One region of the Pseudoalteromonas sp. Of11M-6 genome, then DNA from elsewhere that is predicted to be linked to it. Evidence: predicted binding sites of a transcription regulator. Region 1 holds the regulator's gene; the other holds the start of a gene.
The links. The regulator sigma-54, encoded in region 1, starts transcription at its own class of promoters, with help from an activator protein. The targets are predictions, from matches to a motif close to GTTGGCACGNNNNTNGNNT.
Positions count from the first base shown of each region.

Region 1 (16,982 bases):
GGATTACTGATCATTGTTGCCATTGCTGCATTCTTTTTAGGTGGCTTTGTAACGAAAAAGCAGTTCAAACACGATGAACTGGAAGTGCAAGCACAACAAGCTAAGCACGACCTTGAGCAATATCGTCAAGACGTATCAGATCACCTAGCTAGCACCAAAAAACTAGTAAATAAAATGCAGGATAGCTATCAACAGCTGCTTACCCATGTGGAAGAAACCAACCAACTACTGACACAGGATCGCCCATCTCATCCTGCGGATCCTTTTTTCTCGAAAGAAACCACAGAACAACTACAAGCTTCTCTTCAAGCACGCCCAGAGAGAAGACGTAAACAAGACCCAAGTTTTGAGGCACCACCTAGTGACTATGCAGAAGGTGAAACGGGGTTATTTTCTGGTCAAAAAAAAGAAAGTGAGCAAATTAAAGCCTCTTGATGAAACTTTTTGTTGACCCCATAGTCTTTAAAAGAAGTTATTGATTACTAATAAGAGGCTAGTTATCAGCCTCTTATGACTTATATTAACGCTAATAGCGGAGTACTTCACGACTATGAAATTTAAACTATCTTTGTTATCGGCCGCTTTACTTTCTTCTAGCTTATTGCTGTTACCGCAGCAAAGCATGGCCAAACTTCCTGTTGCCGTAGACGGCCAACAACTACCAACGCTAGCACCTATGCTAGAAAAGGTCGCCCCGGGCGTTGTTAGTATCCAAGTAAAAGGTGCTAAAGAAGTGCGTCGCCGTGTCGACCCTTTCGACTTTTTCTTTGGACAACCCCAGCCTCGTAGTCAAAAGCGCCCTTTTAGCGGCCTCGGCTCAGGTGTCATCATTGATGCAGATAAAGGCTATGTCGTTACAAACAATCACGTTATTGATGATGCAGACGAAATGCTTGTCACCTTAAAGGATGGCAGAGAGTTTGAAGCTAAATTAATCGGTAGCGACGCCGAATCCGATATCGCATTGCTACAAATCGACGGCGAAGACCTAACAGAAATAAAACTCGCTAATTCAGACAAGTTGAGAGTGGGTGATTTCTCCGTTGCTATTGGTAACCCATTTGGATTAAGTCATACCGTCACCTCAGGAATAATCAGTGCACTAGGCCGTAGCGGCTTAAATATCGAAGGCTATGAAGACTTTATCCAAACAGATGCGGCAATCAACCAAGGTAACTCAGGTGGTGCGCTAGTTAACTTAAACGGCGAACTCATTGGTATTAACACTGCTATTTTAGGCGCGTCTGGCGGTAATGTCGGGATCGGCTTTGCTATTCCATCAAACATGATGAAAAACCTAGTGGATCAAATTGTTGAGTACGGAGAAGTTCGTCGCGGTTCATTGGGTATTTTGGGTCGTACTTTAGATGCTGGTCTTGCTAAAGCACAAGGCTTTGATGTCAAGCGCGGTGCTTATGTCATGCGCGTGGTGGAAGATTCAGCAGCGGACAAAGCGGGTCTGAAAGCCAATGATGTCATTGTCAGTCTCAACGGCGACGACATTGAAAGCTTTAATGAACTCCACGGTAAAGTGGCTACCATGGGTGAAGGTCGTGAGGTACGACTTGGTGTCTACCGTGATGGCAAAACCAAGTTTATCGACGTAGAGCTTGGTGGTAAGCAAGAAGAACAGGCGAATGCAGAGGATGTACATCCAAACCTACGAGGCGCGGTACTAGAGAGTGGCGAGCGCAATGGCAATGAAGGTGTCGTCATTACCTCAGTAGAGCCTCGCTCACCAGCTGCACGTGTTGGCCTTGAAGAAGGCGATGTGATCATGCAAGTGAATCGCCAACGTGTCACTAGCGTTAAAGAGATGTCTAAACTAATTAATGGTATTAAAGGCAATATCGTACTAGGGATTAAACGCGATCGCGAGACGGTTTTCTACCTCATTCAGTAACGAAATCGACAAATATTAAAAATGAAACACAGCGAAACTTGTCGCTGTGTTTTTTTTTGTGTCATTATTAGCAGTATTAGATAACGATAAATATAAGCTCTTGTGTTCAAATTAATTAAATTCATTTTTCCACCGCTGCTTGCCGGACTTGGGATCGCTTTTATCATCATTTGGTTTAATCCTGAGCTGAGGGATAACTTGCCAAAACTTGAGGCCCCACATATTCAGGCCCATCATATGAGTTTTGCTGATGCTGTAGAAAAAACGGCTCCAGCGGTCGTAACGATTTTTTCCGAGGGCTTTAGCAATCAGCCAAGATACCAGCGCCAAAATACGGTTAGAGAGCTTGGCTCTGGTGTTATTATGAGCCGAGATGGTTACATACTGACAAACTATCATGTGGTGAACAATGCCGACCAAATCATTGTACTTCTTCCTGATGGCCGCCAATATAGCGATACGCAACTGATAGGCTATGACACCATCACCGATTTAGCTTTATTAAAAATTCCAGCCGAGAATTTGCCTGTCATTCCTATCGATCACGACTACTCACCACGTGTTGGGGATGTGGTGCTCGCAATTGGTAATCCGTTGAACATTGGACAAACCATTACGCAAGGCATTATCAGTGCAACAGGCAAACAGACACTCACGGAAAGCCAATTCAATAATTTGCTGCAAATGGATGCCGCGATTAATGTTGGTAACTCAGGTGGTGCCGTTGTCAATTCTAATGGCGCACTAGTTGGCATTACCTCTGCACAATTTCGCACACGTTTGAATATTGATATCCAAGGTATCTCTTTTGCGATCCCTTATGATCTTGCACTGGACGTGATGCATAAACTTATTATGGATGGCAGAGTGATCCGGGGCTATCTCGGCTTTAGAGGCACGCCAGTTGATAATACAGGTAAAAGTGTAACGGATCTCTACACACCAATTGTCGGCCTTGCTGTGAGCGAATTAGACCCGCTAGGTCCCGCATGGCAAGCTGGCATGAAAGAGCATGATATTGTGGTTAAAGTAGGTGGAGAACCTGTGACTAATCCGCAAAGGACACTGAAGACGATAGGCAATACCGCGCCCGGTACTAAACTCGAGTTTGAAGTACTCAGGGGTGGTCAGCGCCTCACTATTACGGTGGAAGTCGCTGAACTCGAAACAGGGTTATATTAGGCAAAAAGGTTAAGCAAAAAGCGTCCCGGAAGACGCTTTTCGTTTTTTACCAATTTGCTTAATTATGCTCAGGTTTTACGGCGTTTTATATTTGCACCTAAACGGCTTAGCTTATCTTCTATCTTCTGATAACCCCTATCAACGTGATAGATGCGATCTACGATGGTTTCGCCTGTTGCAACAATACCCGTTAGGATAAGACTCGCTGAAGCGCGTAAATCGGTTGCCATTACCTGTGCACCAGATAACGACTCTGTCTCACCACAGATTGCAGTGTTGCCTTCTAAACGAATATTCGCGCCCATACGCTGTAACTCTGGCACATGCATAAAGCGGTTTTCAAAGATAGTTTCTGTGATTGTCGCGCTACCTTCAGCCACCACATTTAATGCAGTAAACTGAGCTTGCATGTCTGTTGGAAAGCCAGGATGTGGCATGGTTTTAATATTAACGGCTTTCAAAGCGCGTTGACGCATATCCACATAAATACTGTCTTCACTTACCTCAACGATAGCATTGGCGGCACGTAGCTTTTCAAGCACAGGTTCAAGACTATGATAATCCGTGTTTTTACATAGTACTTCGCCTTTTGCCATTGCCGCAGCAACCAAAAAGGTCCCTGTTTCGATGCGATCAGGAAGGATTTTATGCTCACAACCATTAAGACGCTCAACGCCTTCTATCTCAATTCGGCTAGAGCCTGCACCATTGATCTTGGCACCCATGGCAACTAAGCATTCAGCTAAGTTAATAATCTCTGGCTCTCGCGCAGCATTATCTATCACAGTTTTACCATCGGCGAGGGTTGCAGCCATCAATAAGTTTTCAGTAGCACCAACGCTGACGGTTTCCATAAAGATCTCAGCGCCACGAAGACGACCCTCGGTTACCGCATGGATATAACCATTCTCAACTTTGATCTTAGCGCCCATTTTCTCAAGGCCTGAAATATGCAGATCGACTGGACGAGCACCAATAGCACAACCTCCCGGTAGGGAAACTTGCGCCTGACCAAATCTGGCAACTAATGGGCCTAACGCGAGTACCGACGCACGCATCTGCTTAACGAGTTCATAAGGTGCAAGCACGCTATTTACCGTTGCTCCGTTGATTTCTAAGATATCGCCGTCCCACTCAACTTCAGCGCCCAGTGTTTTTAATAAGGCTTCAGTGGTACCTATATCGCGTAAGTGCGGTACATTAGAAAAACGGCTTTTACCATCGCCAAGCAGAGCGGCGAATAAAATAGGTAGGGCTGCGTTTTTAGCCCCTGAAATAGTGACTTCACCGGCTAAAGTGGTGCCACCTTGGATAACAAACTGATCCATTGCGGCACTCCGTTATTGTGGAAGAATAAATTTGCGCTCTTTTTGCCATTCATCAGGTGTGAATGCACGAATACTAACAGCATGCATAGTGCCGTCTTTAATAGTATCCATCAGTGGGCCGTAGATCAGCTGTTCTCTTTTCAGCCTTCTTAATCCGTCAAAACACGTTCCAACAGCAATGACTTCGTAGTGACTACCATTAGCTTTGACGATGATCTCGTCAAGCGATAGTGTATCTCTCAATAAAGTTTCGACTTGATTTGTTTCCATTAGACTCACTCAAATAGGGTTGTCACCTGTCCCAACTCCATTAAATTTTGCAGTTGCTCAGGCGTATTTTTCAGCTCGAGACGAATGTCGCGCTGTTTCAATTGACCTAAAGAGTGAATTAACCAAGCTAAGCCCGCGGTGTCAACCCTTGTCACCTCAGAAAGGTTAAAATAGACGGTTGATTGTGCATTTTTCAACACTTGAACGATGGTCGACTGTTTCAGTGCGCTTGGTAAACTCGCTCTCGTAAGCTCACCAGTTAACACGATTTCACCTTTACTTTCGGTGAATGAAATATTAGGCGTCACCATCATCCCCTCTAAATTGCACCGGAAGCTTGCTCTTCTTATCTAACAGTTGGATCACATGCTCAATACCTTGCTGACGCAAAATACCATGTAGCTCCGATTGTTTGGCATCTAGTAAACTAATGCCTTCCGCCATCATGTCAAAAGCACGCCAGTCACCGTCTTGCCCGCGTCTAACTTTAAAATCAATTTTGATATCAGGCTTACCTGGTTCTACAATTTTGGTCTTAACAACCACCACAGCCTCATTCTCAAATGGGCGATGCTCACCAAATTCTACCTTTTGGTCTTTATATTGAGTAAATACACCAGCATAAGTCGCTACCAAGTAATTTTTGAATACCTCAATAAACTCTCTAATATGCTCGACAGCAGCGGCTTTCTCCTCTTTACTTTCAATGTTGCGAACCTTTTGAATATAAGAACCTAATACACGATACGCAGCATATTTGTAATCAATGTAAGGCAAGAGCTCTTCTTCTACGATAACGCGTAAGTGTTCTTTGTCTTTTTCAATGATATTTTGCTCTTTCGTAACACGCTGAAAAGTTTGCGCCGCAACTTGCTCTACCATTTTATAAGGATCGCTTGAATCCACTTCTTTCGCCTGAACCAATGCGGTAGCCATCAATGCTACAAACAAAGTCAGACATTTTGCATAGATGTTTTTTAACATATTTACTCGCTCCCTTGATTAAATAGGAACTGACCAATTAGCTCTTCTAATACCAGTGCCGATTTTGTATCTGTGATCATGTCACCGTCTTTTAGCGCTTTTGTTTCCACACCAAAAAGAGACTCAAGATCAACGCTATCTTCACTCGTTACTTCCTGACCAAGACATTTTTGCTTCGCAGATTCAGCAGCAATAACCGGAGAAATACCTAAATACTGCTCACCTAAAATGCCCGACGTCAAAATCGAAACCGACGACGTATCGGAAAACTGACACTCGTAGTTTTTATCTAAACTCATTGAAACTACTGGCACGAACTCTTGTGGATGGATGTGAATTCCATCAACACGGCCAATCACAACCCCACCCACCTTAATTGGGGCACGAGTTTTCAACGAACCTATATTTTCGAACTTAGCATGCAAAGTGTAAGTTTCACCGTTGCCGCTTAAGCCTGAGTTAGCCACCTTTAGCGCCAACATAACAAATGCAGCAATGCCCAATGCCACGAACAAGCCAACTAAAATTTCTATTTTCCGTGTATTCATTTTTAAAACCTTTTAACTTGAGAACATAACCGCTGTTAATACAAAGTCAAAGCCAAGTACAGCCAGTGAAGAATGTACTACCGTCTCTGTCGTCGCTTTACTTATTCCTTCTGAAGTAGGAATACAGTCATAGCCTTTGTATAGCGCGATCCAAGTTACTAATAGTGCAAATACGAAACTCTTAATAAGACCATTTAAGATGTCTTGTTGAAACGACACTTGCGATTGCATAATTGACCAGAAGCTACCTGAATCTACGCCTAACCAATCAACACCCACCAAGTGTGCGCCTAAAATAGCGATCGCAGAGAATATCAGTGCGAGTAACGGCATACTAATAAAACCGGCCCAAAAACGGGGGGCAACCACGCGCTTAAGCGGGTCTATCGCCATCATTTCTAAACTAGATAATTGCTCCGTTGCCTTCATCAAACCGATTTCTGCAGTTAACGCACTGCCTGCACGTCCTGCAAATAAGAGTGCGGTTACCACAGGGCCCAGCTCTCTAAGTAAACTCAAAGCAACCAAAGGTCCAAGGCTATCTTCAGCGCCATACCCAACTAACACGGTATAGCCTTGTAATGCCAATACCATGCCGATAAATAAACCAGACACCATGATAATCAACAATGATTGATGACCAACCATGTAAAGTTGCTTTATCAACAGCGGCGTGCCTTTTCGGAAATTAGGTAAGCTACATAGCGCCCCAAAAAGCATTGTTGTGGCACGGCCAAGTGCGGCAAAACGGCTGAGGGTTTTGTGGCCTAGTTTTTGTAAAAAGTCGACCATACTCACTCTCCTTGCAACAGCGCTTGCTGATAATCTGGCGCTTTAAAGTGGAATGGCACAGGACCATCCGCAAGGCCTTGTAAGAACTGCTGCACTAATGGCGATTCGTGTTCAAGCATCTGTTCAGGGGTTCCCGTACCAATCACACCTTGTTCAGCAATAATAACGACGTGGTCAGCAATGCTCAGTACTTCGGTGACATCATGGGTAACTATCAACGACGATAATCCCAACACTTCATTAAGCGACTTAATCAAGCGAACTAGAACACCCATGGAGATCGGATCCTGACCTGCAAACGGTTCATCGTACATGATTAATTCAGGATCAAGCGCAATAGAACGCGCTAAAGCCGCACGTCTTGCCATACCACCAGAAAGCTCTGCCGGCATTAAATCTTTTGCACCACGAAGGCCAACCGCTTGGAGTTTCATCAACACCACTAAACGGATTAACTCTTCAGATAATTCAGTATGCTCGCGCAGAGGAAACGCCACATTATCGAACACGCTCATATCAGTAAACAAAGCGCCACTTTGAAATAACATGCTCATGCGCGTTCGAGCTTGGTATAAAGCTGCTCGAGACATGTTAGGGATACTGTTTCCAGCAAAAAGAATATCACCGCTATCAGGCTTAAGCTGACCACCAATCAGTCGCAACATGGTGGTTTTACCAATGCCGCTCGGCCCCATTATTGCGGTAATTTTGCCTTTTGGTACGGAAAAGCTCATGTTTTTGTAGATGATCCTTTCACCCCGAGAGAAGGTTACATCCTTGATTTCTACAATTGACTGCGACAAGTCGCTCTCCAGATCCAGACTATATTCATCCAAGTATGATACTTTTTTTTCAAACAAGATGGAAAATCGTTTTGGTAAAATTTTGTAAGTAGTGAAATGTAACGGTTTGCTTATACTTTCCAGAGCGCTTTTGGTAGTATCTATCGAAATTTTAATCCTATTGGCTAGAGGTTCATGGTTTTATCGTTTGTTATTCTCATTCTTGGCTTTATTGCACTGGTTTGGAGTGCTGACCGCTTTGTTTTTGGTGCGGCCGCTCTTGCACGAAACTTTGGTGTACCAACATTAATTGTTGGTTTAACTATCGTGGCCATGGGTTCTTCAGCACCAGAAATGATGGTTGCTGCGCAAGCCTCTCTTGCAGATAAAACAGACACCGCCGTGGGCAATGCCATAGGTTCTAACATCGCCAATATCTTACTCGTTTTGGGTCTCACCGCGTTATTAAGGCCACTCTCCGTTGGCTCTGGTATTTTGCGCCGCGAAATGCCGCTGTTAGTCGTCGTTTCATTGGCAGCTTGGTATATCGTTAGTGATAACCACTTTAGTTTCGTAGAAGGTGTTTTGTTATTAGTCGGTTTCGCCGCTTTTCTTCTTGCACTTATCATTATCACCAAGCGTGGTGGTGGAGATAATGATGACCCATTTGTCAGTGAAGCCTGTGAAGAAGTGCCAAATAATATTCCAACTCAAAAAGCTGTTTTCTGGTTAATCGTGGGTATGATTTTACTGCCTATTAGCGCGGACTATCTCGTTGGCGCTGCGGTTGATATCGCCAAATATTTTGGCATGAGTGACCTGCTAATAGGATTAACCATTATCGCCGTTGGTACTAGTTTACCCGAGCTTGCTGCTTGTGTTGCTGGTGTACTAAAGAAGGAGGACGATCTAGCGCTTGGCAATATTATTGGTTCGAACATCTTTAATATATTGGCCGTGCTATCCATTGCTGGGATCATTAACCCATCCGTCCTCGACGCCAATATTGCGTCACGTGATATATTTATTATGCTTGGCGCGACACTGCTGCTTATCCTAATGAGCCTCAGCTTAACAGGTCAGCGCCGCATCAACCGCTTGGAAGGTGGCATACTTGTCGCAAGCTTCGTCGGTTATATTTACTACATCATTTAAGGAAGCCTTGTGACAACGAACCCATTTATTGATTCTGCAAATCAAGTTTTTGCTACCGAACTTGCAGCAATAGAAGAAGTGCAACAGTTTGTTGATCAGCAATTTGTAAAAGCCTGTGAAATTATGTTTGGCTGTCAAGGTCGCATCATCGTGATTGGCATGGGTAAGTCCGGCCACATCGGTAACAAAATCGCAGCGACACTCGCAAGTACTGGCAGCCCCGCATTTTTTGTTCATCCAGGTGAAGCAAGTCACGGCGACTTAGGTATGATCACCAAAGATGATGTGGTACTGATGATCTCCAACTCAGGGGAAACCCAAGAGGTGATCTCAATCCTACCTGTAATTAAGCGCTTAGGGGCCCCCGTTATTTCCATGACAGGCAACCCAAGCTCTACGATAGCTCGTAATGCGACGGTTCACCTTTGTGTTAAAGTATCAAAAGAAGCCTGCCCATTAGGACTTGCACCCACGGCAAGCACCACAGCTACGCTAGTGATGGGTGATGCGCTCGCGGTTGCGCTACTTGAAGCCAGAGGCTTTACGGCTGATGATTTTGCACTTTCCCACCCTGGTGGTAGTTTGGGAAGACGTCTACTGCTAACCGTTGCTGATGTCATGCATCAAGGGAATGCTATCCCTATGGTCAATAGTCATTGCACAGTTAAAGAAGCTTTATTTGAAATGTCCGCTAAAAGTTTAGGTATGACGGCAATCGTAGATGAAAGCTCGCAATTGCAAGGTATTTTTACCGATGGTGACTTGCGCCGTATTATCGAACAAAAGGTCGATATTCACACCACCCCAATCACGCAAGTGATGACGGCTAAAAGTACGACGGCACGCGCCGATATGCTCGCAGCTGAGGTACTCAATATTATGGAAACCAAACGGATTAACGGCTTGATTGTGGTGAACGAAAACAACATTCCAGTTGGCGCCTTGAATACGCAAGATTTACTTAGAGCGGGGGTGCTGTAATGCAATTTGAAGATTTATATCAGACGATTTCAACTGAAGCTTGGGAAAAAGCAAAACAAATCAAATTATTAATTTGCGATATTGATGGCGTATTCTCAGATGGCCGTATATACCTTGGTAACAATGGTGAAGAACTGAAAGCATTTAATACCAAAGACGGGTTTGGTATTAAGGCCTTGATTGATAGTGGTATCGAAGTCGCCGTTATCACAGGTAGACATTCACAAATAGTTCAGCAACGCATGACTAGTTTAAATGTAACTTATATTTACCAAGGTCAAGAAAACAAGTTAGTGGCATATGATGAACTGAAGACTAAGCTCAACCTTAATGATGACGAAATTGCATATATTGGTGATGATGGCCCAGATCTACCCATAATGGAACGAGTTGGTTTTGCCGTTGCCGTCAATGATGCACATCCTCTTGTTAAACATATCGCCCATTACACGACCTTGATGCCAGGTGGCTTTGGTGCCGTGAGAGAACTAACTGATCTTCTAATGCTCAGCCAAAATCACTTATTGACTTCCAAAGGATCAAGTACATGACCGTATTACGTGTCATCTTACTCATTGTTTTCGCTTCTTTAATGGTATGGATGTGGTCGCCCATGTTTAATCCATCAGAGGCGGATCCTGCAAAAGAAGATGAACCGTTAGCTAAACCCGATTATGTTGCAACCACGCTTCAGCAAACGACCTATAGTGAAAATGGCTTATTAAACTATCAGGTAACTGCTGATAAGATGGAGTTGTATCAAGATCTTGGCTTTAGTCACTTTGAAAAGCCCATTTTCACCTTATATAACGGTGAACAGAATTGGCAAATAAGCGCATTAGAAGCAACCCTATACGAAAACAACACCTTGATATTAGAGGGCAATGTGTTGGCAAAGAATTTAACGCCTAACGCCATGATCACGGATATCAATGCCGATAATGTAAGAGTTGAAATTAAGCAAAAATTGATGAAGTCGGAACACCCTGTCGTTATCAACGGTCCTAGTCTTAGGATCACAGGTAAAGGGCTGCATGCGGATCTACAAAAGCAAGTGATCGAACTCATCAACCACACAAAGACAATTTATTATGACCAGTAAAATCATTAACAAACTAGTTTTCATCGGCTTGCTTGCAAGTTCTACTCTAGCAATTGCTGCAGAACAAAATGAAGTCATTATTGATGCTGGCCGTCAGCAAGCGCAACTGCAAAGCAACATCGGTATTTTTGAACAGAATGTTGTTATTATTCATGGCAACAGAAAGATAAATGCCGATCGCCTAGAGGTCCACCGTCGCGCGGAACTTGGCATTAACAAGCAACTGCTTGTGGCAACTGGCAGCCCTGCCACTTTTAGCGAACGTCAACCCGATGGCAACTTGCTAGAAGCCAAAGCAAATGAAATCCGTTACGACGTAGCGAAGGGAACCCTAGTGATTTCTGGTGATGCTGAAATCAATCAAACTGGGCAAAAAATCAATGCTCAAGTCATCACCTATGACATTGAAAAGCAATTGATCAGCGCTGAGCGCTCAGACCAAGAAGACTCTCGAGTAAGAACCATCCTTGTTCCTGTTGATGACAAAAAAGACGCTAAAGAGAAAAAAGCGCAGGAAGAAGGTAACAATTAATGAGCGAGCTCAAAGCAACTGGTCTAGCAAAGAGTTATAAGGGTCGTCAGGTCGTCAAAAATGTTGGTTTAAGTGTTCAGGCTGGCAGTATTGTAGGCTTATTAGGACCAAATGGTGCAGGTAAAACCACTACGTTCTACATGATTGTAGGGTTAGTACCAAGCGACAAAGGCTATATTCAGATTGATGACGAAGATATCACTTTGTTACCGATGCACAGCCGTGCACGACTTGGTATTGGCTATCTACCGCAAGAGTCTTCAATCTTTAGAAAACTCACGGTCTATCAAAATTTGATGGCGATTTTAGAAACTCGAAAAGACTTATCTAAAGTTGAAAGAGAAGCTGAACTAAACGAGTTACTGGATGAGTTTAATATTCAACACATTCGCGACTCACAGGGCATGGCATTGTCGGGAGGCGAAAGAAGACGAGTCGAAATTGCTCGCGCTTTAGCCGCAAACCCTAAGTTTATCCTGTTAGATGAACCTTTTGCTGGTGTTGATCCTATTTCGGTGTTAGATATAAAGACAATCATAGAGCACCTAAAAAACCGTGGTATCGGTGTGCTTATCACCGATCATAACGTTAGAGAAACACTGGACGTATGTGAAAAGGCCTACATCGTTTCACATGGTGAGTTAATCGCTGCAGGCACGCCAGAACATGTTTTGGCAGATCAAACCGTAAGAGATGTCTACCTAGGCGAACAATTCAAGCTATAGTTAAGACGTAGTATTAATAACTGTTAAAAAGGATTGTTAGAGATACATGAGGCAATCATTACAGCTGCGCATGGGGCAGCAACTTACAATGACTCCGCAACTGCAACAAGCCATTCGCTTGCTGCAGCTTAGTACATTGGATCTGCAACAAGAAATACAAGAAGCATTAGACAGCAATCCATTGTTGGAAGTGGAAGAAGGTGATAATACTGACGGCGAAAACGCTGACCAACACAGCCAAGAAAAGAGCCGTGCTGACGACAATCAAGATTCAGCCGATGAAACGCAGGTTAGTGACTATGAGATAGACTCAGATACCGCCATGAGCAAAGACACTGTGAGCGATGACCTTGCCATGGATGTCACTTGGGACGAGTATATGAGTGCAGCGCCTGCTGCAAGCTCAGGTCCACTTCCCGATGACGATAATGTTTATCAAGGGGAAACCTCTGAATCTCTCCACGATTATCTCATGTGGCAACTCGAACTGACACCATTTAGTCCAACAGATAGAGCTATTGCGATTGCGATTATTGAAGCGGTCGACCTGTCAGGCATTCTAACACTGTCTTGCGAAGACATTTTAGAAAGCATTAATGACGAGAATAGCGAAGAGCCTATTGAGCTAGATGAAGTCGAAGCCGTACTCAAACGCATTCAGCTTTTTGACCCTGTCGGTATCGCAGCGCGTAGTTTACAAGAATGCTTATGCATTCAGCTAAACCAATTCGCCCCAGATACCCCATGGATTGCCGAAACAAAAATGATCCTGACAGAGCATATCGACTTGCTTGCCAGCCGTGACTATCGAACTTTGGCTAAGAAAACGCGCCTTAAAGAAGCCGATCTCAAAGAGGTCATGACGTTAATACATAGCCTTAACCCAAAGCCTGCGGCAAGCATTATTCATGAAGAGCCTGAATATGTGATCCCTGACGTATCGGTGAAAAAAGTAAAAGGTCGTTGGGTCGTAGAGCTAAATCCTGATGCTATGCCTAAAATAAGAGTAAATGACCATTACGCTGCGATGTCTAGAACGGCGAAATCCAGTACGGATAGTCAGTTTATTCGCTCACATTTACAAGAAGCAAAGTGGTTTATTAAAAGCTTAGAAAGCCGAAATGATACTTTATTAAAAGTTACCAATTGCATTGTGCAACAACAACAGGCATTCTTTGAACATGGCCCCGAAGCAATGCGCCCTATGGTGCTAAATGATGTTGCTGAAATGGTTGAGATGCATGAGTCCACAATTTCCCGTGTGACAACACAAAAATACATGCATACACCTCGGGGAATATTTGAGCTGAAGTATTTCTTCTCTAGCCATGTAAGTACGGAAAATGGAGGTGAGTGCTCTTCTACAGCAATTAGAGCACTTATCAAAAAGCTGATAGCTGCAGAGAATACCGCGAAGCCATTGAGTGACAGCAAAATTGCAGATATCTTAGCTGAGCAAGGAATTAAGGTAGCGAGACGTACGATTGCAAAATATCGTGAATCCCTAGCCATTCCACCGTCAAATCAGCGTAAAAGCTTGATATAAGACGTAAAACCCAAGAAGGAAAAATGCTTATGCAACTAAATCTAACTGGTCGCCATGTAGAAATTACTGACTCATTAAGAGACTATGTCACCAACAAGTTTGCGAAGCTAGAAAGGCACTTTGATCATATCAATAATGTGCATGTGATCCTTGATGTCGAGAAACTAGTACAAAAAGCAGAAGCAACATTACACGTAAACGGCGGCGAGCTATTTGCATCAACAGAGCATCAAGATATGTATGCCGCAATTGATGGCCTTATCGACAAGCTAGATCGTCAAGTTATTAAACACAAAGAGAAGCTCACTCGACACTAAGATGAAATTAAGTGAATTAGTGAACAAGGACTGCAGTAAAGCTGCGGTCCTTTTTAATAGCAAAAAACGTATTTTAGAATACATCAGCGAACTGGCTCATAGCCAAATTCCAAATACCAGTCAGCATGCTATCTTGGACGCCTTAATGGCGCGAGAGAAATTGGGCAGCACAGGGATCGGTAAAGGCATTGCCATTCCCCATGGTCGACTTGAAGGTTTGGATAAAATCCTTGCAATGGTGCTTGTCAGCGAGCAAGGGATCCAGTTTGAAGCCATAGATAAGCAGCCTGTCGATATTTTTGTCGCGTTCATCGTACCTGAAGGTGATAATCAACAACACCTGAAGACCTTAGCGGCGATTGCTGATACACTCAAAGACAAGTCTTTTTGCAAAATGCTTAGGCAAGCAAAAAGTGATGATGAGTTATATGCAGTGATCCAAGGTGAACTTGATGAGTGATGACGAAAAAGGACTCGAGCTTATCATTATCAGTGGCCGCTCAGGCTCTGGTAAATCTGTAGCGCTTCGAGTATTGGAAGACTTAGGCTACTATTGTGTGGATAACATTCCGGTCAATTTGCTGCCGTCTTTAGTCCGCAGTGTTTCGGACAATTATAATAAAATTGCAGTCAGTATTGATGTTAGAAACTTACCTAAAGAACAGGACGAGTTTAATGACATTCTTGAATACTTACCAGGCTTTGCCAAACCTACCCTGTTTTATTTAGACAGTGACGATCAAACCCTGATAAAGCGCTTCTCAGAAACACGCCGTTTGCACCCTCTTTCACTGCATAATCTTCCATTAGATGTTGCGATAAAGAAAGAACGGGAATTGTTAGACGTGCTGATCACTCGCGCCGATTTTCTCATTGATACTACAGGCCTGAGCGTTCATCAACTTGCAGAAGATATCCGCGAAAAAATCTTAGGTAAAAAAGACAAACAACTCATTATTACCTTTGAATCTTTCGGCTTTAAACACGGCATCCCAAAACAAGCGGATTACGTTTTTGATGCGCGCTTTTTACCCAACCCACATTGGGAGCCTGAGCTTAAGCCGCTAACTGGCTTAGATCAGCCAGTCAAAGACTATTTGTCGAGTCACAGCATCGTGCAAAAGTTTACTTGGCAGATCCAAACCTTCGTACAAACTTGGTTACCACACTTAGAGCGTAACAATCGCAGTTATCTAACGATCGCAATAGGATGTACAGGTGGGCAACATCGCTCGGTATACTTAGCGCAAACCATTGGTGAACGTTTTGCTAAAACCCATCCCAACGTCAAAATTCGTCACCGAGAGCAAGAGGGTTAAATGTTAGAAGATACGTTTTTAATCCAAAACAAACTCGGCCTGCACGCTCGAGCAGCGACGGTTCTTGCGCAATTAGCAACCCAATTTGATGCCGAAGTGACCTTATATCAAGGAGACAAAAGTGCTGCTGCTGACAGCGTACTAGCGCTGTTGTTACTTGAAAGCAGCCAAGGGAAAGAAGTCCGAGTGGTTTGTGAAGGTCCTGATGCTCAGTATGCACTAGACGCCATTGGCGGACTGATAGAAAATAAGTTTAATGAATCCGAGTAATCGTCAGTAAAACAATAAGGCCTGATTCATTTACTCCCTGCAAATCTCCCCCTCCTCCGTAACCAAAGTGGTCTAATAAGTCTCTCATAATTAAGCGTAAACCTTGGTAGTTCCTAATAAACTGAGTTACACTGTAATACCAATTTAGGTTTCTTTCGTGCAGTAAAGCGAGTTGCCGGAAAATCCTACTTTATCGTTGCGTACACCTTTAACGTGTATTAACGATAGCAACCCACCAGCAGAAACAACACGAATAAAATTCAAATTAAGAAATTGATTTCTGCGATAAAATAAATGAATAGGGTTAACTTAATCACGTTAGCCACCATTAATATCAAAAAGGATGCCTATGCCTGAAGTATTTGAACAAGACTACACACTGGAACAACTCCAAAAGGTAACTAACGCCTTAAACAGTGGTCAGTTTGTTCAAGTTAGGCGTATGCTCGCAGAAACAGCACCTTGTGACACTGCACTGCTTTTAGAATCATCCCCTCATAAAGTTCGCTCTATGCTGTGGCAGCTTGTTGACCCAGATATCCAAGGGGATGTCTTAGAGGAACTGTCAGAGGACGTAAGACTTGGGATCATCGCCCAGATGGAGCCGGAGCTAATTGCCGCCGCTACAGAAGACATGGACGACGATGACCTTGGTGATGTCCTAAGAAGCCTGCCTGATACCGTCTACCAAGACGTTATCGGTGCGATGGATAGCCAAGATAGAGAACGTGCGACACAAGCTTTGTCCTACAAGGAACACTCTGCCGGTGCGCTAATGAGCACCGACACGGTCACTATTCGACCCGATGTTACCTTAGAAGTTGTATTTAGATATCTACGCCTTAAAGGCGAATTGCCAGATGGTACGGACGAGTTGTATGTAGTTGATAAAGACAACTGCTTTTTAGGCACACTGCCTGTCAATACCTTATTAACTAAGTCTCCTGACAGTATGGTTCGAGACTTGATGGATGAAGATAAGGAAACGATCCCTATCTCCATGGATGAGTCTGAAGTGGCGCAGCTTTTTGAGCGTCATAACTGGATCTCAGCTCCCGTCGTTGACGATAACGCCCATTTGCTTGGCCGTGTCACCATTGATGACGTTGTTGACGTTATTCGTGAAGATGCTGAGCACAGCTTGTTAAGTATGGCAGGTCTTGAAGATGAAGAAGACACCTTTGCGCCAGTTTTAAAAAGTAGCCAGCGCCGCTCTATTTGGCTTGGGATTAACCTGCTAACTGCC
Region 1 covers NZ_JAKRFW010000001.1:207,500-224,481, forward strand. The annotation lists gene MHN32_RS00930 (YhcB family protein) at 1-435, shown strand, start outside; gene MHN32_RS00935 (DegQ family serine endoprotease) at 551-1,903, shown strand; gene MHN32_RS00940 (trypsin-like peptidase domain-containing protein) at 2,006-3,085, shown strand; gene murA (UDP-N-acetylglucosamine 1-carboxyvinyltransferase) at 3,154-4,413, opposite strand; gene MHN32_RS00950 (BolA family protein) at 4,426-4,683, opposite strand; gene MHN32_RS00955 (STAS domain-containing protein) at 4,689-4,994, opposite strand; gene MHN32_RS00960 (ABC transporter substrate-binding protein) at 4,981-5,667, opposite strand; gene mlaD (outer membrane lipid asymmetry maintenance protein MlaD) at 5,670-6,215, opposite strand; gene mlaE (lipid asymmetry maintenance ABC transporter permease subunit MlaE) at 6,228-7,007, opposite strand; gene MHN32_RS00975 (ATP-binding cassette domain-containing protein) at 7,010-7,810, opposite strand; gene MHN32_RS00980 (calcium/sodium antiporter) at 7,985-8,944, shown strand; gene MHN32_RS00985 (KpsF/GutQ family sugar-phosphate isomerase) at 8,954-9,925, shown strand; gene kdsC (3-deoxy-manno-octulosonate-8-phosphatase KdsC) at 9,925-10,476, shown strand; gene lptC (LPS export ABC transporter periplasmic protein LptC) at 10,473-11,027, shown strand; gene lptA (lipopolysaccharide transport periplasmic protein LptA) at 11,017-11,559, shown strand; gene lptB (LPS export ABC transporter ATP-binding protein) at 11,559-12,284, shown strand; gene MHN32_RS01010 (RNA polymerase factor sigma-54) at 12,331-13,830, shown strand; gene hpf (ribosome hibernation promoting factor) at 13,860-14,147, shown strand; gene ptsN (PTS IIA-like nitrogen regulatory protein PtsN) at 14,149-14,607, shown strand; gene rapZ (RNase adapter RapZ) at 14,600-15,466, shown strand; gene MHN32_RS01030 (HPr family phosphocarrier protein) at 15,467-15,736, shown strand; gene mgtE (magnesium transporter) at 16,086-16,982, shown strand, end outside.

Region 2 (4,675 bases), on a different contig from region 1:
AGCCTCGGTATTGCAAGATATTGGTTTCGTTAGCTATCGTCATCGCAAAGAAATTGCTAACTACGCCAATCAAATTGCGTTGGAACTGTCAGATACTGTATTAGGGCAAAAGCCTGAGTCGATAGCGGTAGCCAGTTTTGTCAACTTTAATGAATCATTAAGGGATACAAACCAGCTAGGAAACCAATTGGCTGAGTCCTTAATGCATCAAATGCAAAAGCTAGGTTATCAAGCGTTAGACTTTAAAGCATTGGGGAAAATTGAAGTGACATCCAGTGGCGACTTGACTTTTTCGCGTAACGCAAGCCGCTTGAAAAACACGCAATCTCCCAGCCATTTGCTCACAGGCACTATGGTTTACCGTCCACGAGGCGTGGAGGTAAATGCAAGATTGTTAGAGTTTAACACCAACTTAGTGATAGCAAGCACGGTGGTGACCATCCCGTATTTTATCCTTGATGATCAGGCAACCGCTGCAAGGTAGTACTTCAAATAGCGGTTTTTAGAAGAAAATACCGTTTAGGTTTTATTAAACGAAGAACTATCCTACTTCTTATTCACACCTCAAGTGAAGTAACTGATAGCGCAGTAGTGGGTCTTAACTGCTGCGTATTCACCTACTGAACCAGCTCATTTATTACCGCGAATAAATTGACTATTAATCTTTAAAAGTTCATTAAGATCAGTATACTAAAGTGAAGTCACTGAGATGCAGTACAACAGAGAATCGACAACTCCAGACTTTCATGGGTATTAAGTAATGCAGATCCCGCTAGTGAAGGTCAAAAAAAGCGATCGTTATCTGACTTTAGAGATTGTCCCCATAGTTTAATGGATAAAACAAGGCCCTCCTAAGGCTTAGATGTAGGTTCGATTCCTACTGGGGACGCCATTGGTATCACTTTTGCGTGGAATTACCAAAGTAAATGGGCGGCGGAAGCATGATGTAGAGTGTGTAAAGTCGTCGAAAATCTTGTCTGCGTCATAGGTAGTCTTAACCTTACAGTTCAAACTCATTTTCATTTTCTATTTGAATTTCAACCAAATCATTAATTTGCACATTGTGAAGTGGGCGATTACTGATATTTACCGCAATGGCGTTTTGCGCATTCACCTGGATCACTTGCAGTTTATTAATGGTTTTAATTTGATGCATAAATATTTTACCATCGACATTAGTCAGCGGATTACTATGCGCTACGTTAAGGATCTGGCCATTCTCTAAGCCATGCATGCGGCCCAAATTAATAACGACTTGTTCATCATCGATATGTAGGATTTTGCCGTTGGTTGGTAAGCAGGCCACCGCTGCGTTTAAATCAGTTGCGATTTGTGTCAGCGTGGTTTGGATCTCATCAGCATAATCTGTCTGCCAAAAGCGCTCACTGTACACATCAATTAATTTGGTCTTCTTAAACGGCCACACGCCTTGAGTGGCATATTGCTTTTGCCACACCCTTTCATGAGAAAGTGCATCAAACAGCGCAAAGTCTACCTTGAAGCTTCTTAAATATTTATCACTTTGCCAAAATGCGAAGTCGCTATTAAGTTTATCGACACCTGCAATATCAGTAATTTGACTCAGTAATACAAATTGGCTGTTCGTATTTGCCGTAATGGTCTCGATTAGCTGTTCATTATAATCAAACCGCTGGCTGAAAAAGCGGTTAACGTCTATGGTCTGTGCGAAATAAGGAACAGGTTCTAAGCTCAACTTTTGTTCAGACATTGTCTGGTATAGGCGCTCGCTCACCGCTTTATTTATGTCAAAAATTTGACCTAGTGTTGCTTGGTGTTTATTTTTTAACTGACTTTGTGTGACTGCAACCTGTTTGTCGTAAGCACTAGTAGGGCACTGAGCACTCTGTGGGGTAATATCGATATGTAATGTCACCTGCCATGAGTCACCAACTTTTGCTTCAGCAATTACGTTGGCACTTTGGATTTCAGCATTTGAGCGGATCTTAAGTTGATCTTGGGTGAGTACACCATCGGTGACGGTTTGCACACTACTCACCGAAGCGCCAGAAAACAGCAAAGCTTGTGTGATGGCGTCATTTACCGCCTTTCTTTTGGCTTTTTGATGGTCGCCATTTTTAACGTCAGCTATGCCGGTAACTTCAAACCATTCAGCATAAGCGGGATTAGTTAAGGTGATACACAACAATGATAGACTGGTCGCGAATTGCTTTTTCATGTTTAAATGCCCAGATCAAAAACTACCCTTTAACTCAGCAATACCTGTGCCAAATTTTGGCAAGGTTCGTGCATAATCATATTTTATGAAAGTTAATTTTATTTATTGCCAATACTCGATGAAACCACAACAACCCTTGCGAGACCAAGATGCTGGGGAAGCGTTAAATTTTGATTGGTATTTATTGTAGCGGAGTGTAGTGAAATGCGTATCACTAATTCTATCAGTTCAGTTGTTATGGTTTGTTCGCTAGCAGGGCTCAGCGGCTGTTCAAGCCTCGTTGATAAGCATATTGAATATGAAACAGTGCAACCGGAAACTTTTCCTGTTTTACGGGCTGTGGGGTACGCTCCTTTGAGTGCTCAGCCGGGTAAAACTGCGGGTGAGAAGCAGCTAATGGCCATTAAAGTCTCAAAATTAGAAGCCTATCGTGAATTGGCTGAGCAACTGTATGGCCAGAATTTGACATCCACGATTACGGTAAAAGGAGCGGTTGCGCAAAACGACGGTCTTAAGGGCCAAGTAAATGGACTTGTTCGTGGGGCTAAGGTGCTGAAAAGTTACGCAGTTGGTGATACTTACGCGACGGAGTTAGAGCTTGATATGAAACGCGTTTATGATTTGTATATTACTCAAGTCAAGCCGCAGAAAATTAAGAAGATATCTTATAGCTTTAAGTAAGCACTCATCACATATTGCTTACTTAATGCGCTTCACTTCGATTGTTCCTCAATACTAAAATACGACAGGCGTGGCTACGCCTTTAGGTTACGTACCAATTCACTGTCGCTACTTTTCACGCTGCCATCTTGACCATATGTAATTGAAGTTGGTGCGCCAATTAAGATCCCTTTTAGTTCACGTGTGCTTACATTAGCCTGATGAGCCGTTTTAGCATTGATTTCATTTTTGGTTTGGCACTCACTGAGTAGTGCTCGCACTTTAGCAACGAGCGGGGCTACTTCACTGCTTTCAAAGACGTGAGACTCAGTTTTTGACAATTCATTGTCGAGCTTTTGCAGTTTTGAAATGAGAGTTAGCTTTTCACGAGCGATTTCTTTTAAGTTGTCGCCACGCCGAGACGCGAGCTCGTCAAGCTCACGAGCCAGAAGCTGGGTCATCGCTTCTAGCGTCGAGATTTGTTCTGAAAGTTTGTGGTGGCAGAGCCGAACCAAATCATCCATATATTTCGAACTCAAATGCAGCTATGTTTTTGGCTAGTTTTTCCGCGTCAACTTGATACTTGCCTTCTGCAATCGCTTTTTTCAGTTCTTCGACTTTCTTGTCGTCAAAGCCTGATGACTGCTGCGCTTTTTCGTTGACCGTTTTCAGCTGTTGCGCTTGTGGAGTCAGGCTCACTGAATCCGCAGCTGCTTTCGGTGTAGCTGGTGATTTAACTGACGCACTATTAGCATCATTTCTTTGCAATTCAGCCTTCTGTTGCTTAACATTATTAGCAACGGATGTAGACTGATTCTGACCGTTAACTTGATTAACCATGATTGTAGACCCAATAAAATTATACTCTCAGCCTTGTTATCGGCGTTTAATAGTATTACTTTAGCAAATTTTTTATAAATTCACCTCTACTGTTTCCACTTCTATTACTCTAGCACGTAAGGTTTTGCCAGAGCGAGCGTTTTTAATATTAATAAGTTCACCACGGTTGCCATCTTGCTGCGCTTCTCCTTGAGTTTTGATCACAAGCCCACCTGATTTAGCAATAATCGTCACCGTATCGCCTTTGCAGACCATACAAATATGAGCCTGAGTAAAGGCTTGACCTTCTCTGATATTACGTTTGCTTCTACTGCCTATTAGTATCGACTTATCTTCTATATAGGAAACCCTACGAAAACGTTTCGGCTGATACTCTATTTTCACATCGTCATCCTGAATAACACGGCCTTTTTCTAACATGGTCGCGCTAACTAAAATAGGGAAGAGGTGATCGATACGCACGTGGACGTATTGAGTCCAGCTGAGGGTATCGTTGCATCTAATTTGTACAGTCACTTGAGTGTCAAAAGGCGGAGTCATTGCTGTACTATATTGCAACGGTGATTGACAATCCCTTGCTGGAATTCTTGAATCAAGTGGTATAGCAGTTAGTGATAGCTGGCTGTCGGGATCTTGCTCTACATTTGGTTCAACAAATTCTATTGCGCTTTGTTCTAAAGTTTTGTTGTCATATTGCTGACAATAACCATAGTCAACGCCTATAAAATAAGCGAACAAACAAAAAAACTGAATGTAATGGGTTTTTTTTAACAAACTCATGATGTTTCGACTATGCTTATGGGGTGAAACAAGGTATAAAGATTCTGCTTTAATAACTGCACCTAATCAAGGGTGGTAAACCATATCAGAGTCGAAGCAAAGATCGTTCCGATTAGCGGTTTATACAGTAGGAGATTGAAATGGCAGGTATTTTAGACTCGGTTAACCAACGTACACAGCTGGTTGGACAAAACCGTC
Region 2 covers NZ_JAKRFW010000004.1:35,651-40,325, forward strand. The annotation lists gene MHN32_RS03330 (FlgO family outer membrane protein) at 1-484, shown strand, start outside; tRNA gene MHN32_RS03335 (tRNA-Arg) at 818-892, shown strand; gene MHN32_RS03340 (flagellar assembly protein T N-terminal domain-containing protein) at 1,001-2,197, opposite strand; gene MHN32_RS03345 (flagellar biosynthesis protein FlgP) at 2,402-2,878, shown strand; gene MHN32_RS03350 (flagellar protein FlgN) at 2,953-3,381, opposite strand; gene flgM (flagellar biosynthesis anti-sigma factor FlgM) at 3,374-3,697, opposite strand; gene flgA (flagellar basal body P-ring formation chaperone FlgA) at 3,770-4,477, opposite strand; gene MHN32_RS03365 (chemotaxis protein CheV) at 4,618-4,675, shown strand, end outside.
Region 2: MHN32_RS03340 (flagellar assembly protein T N-terminal domain-containing protein) is a predicted target of sigma-54. The motif match lies at 2,233-2,251, and genes of this name have one in related genera.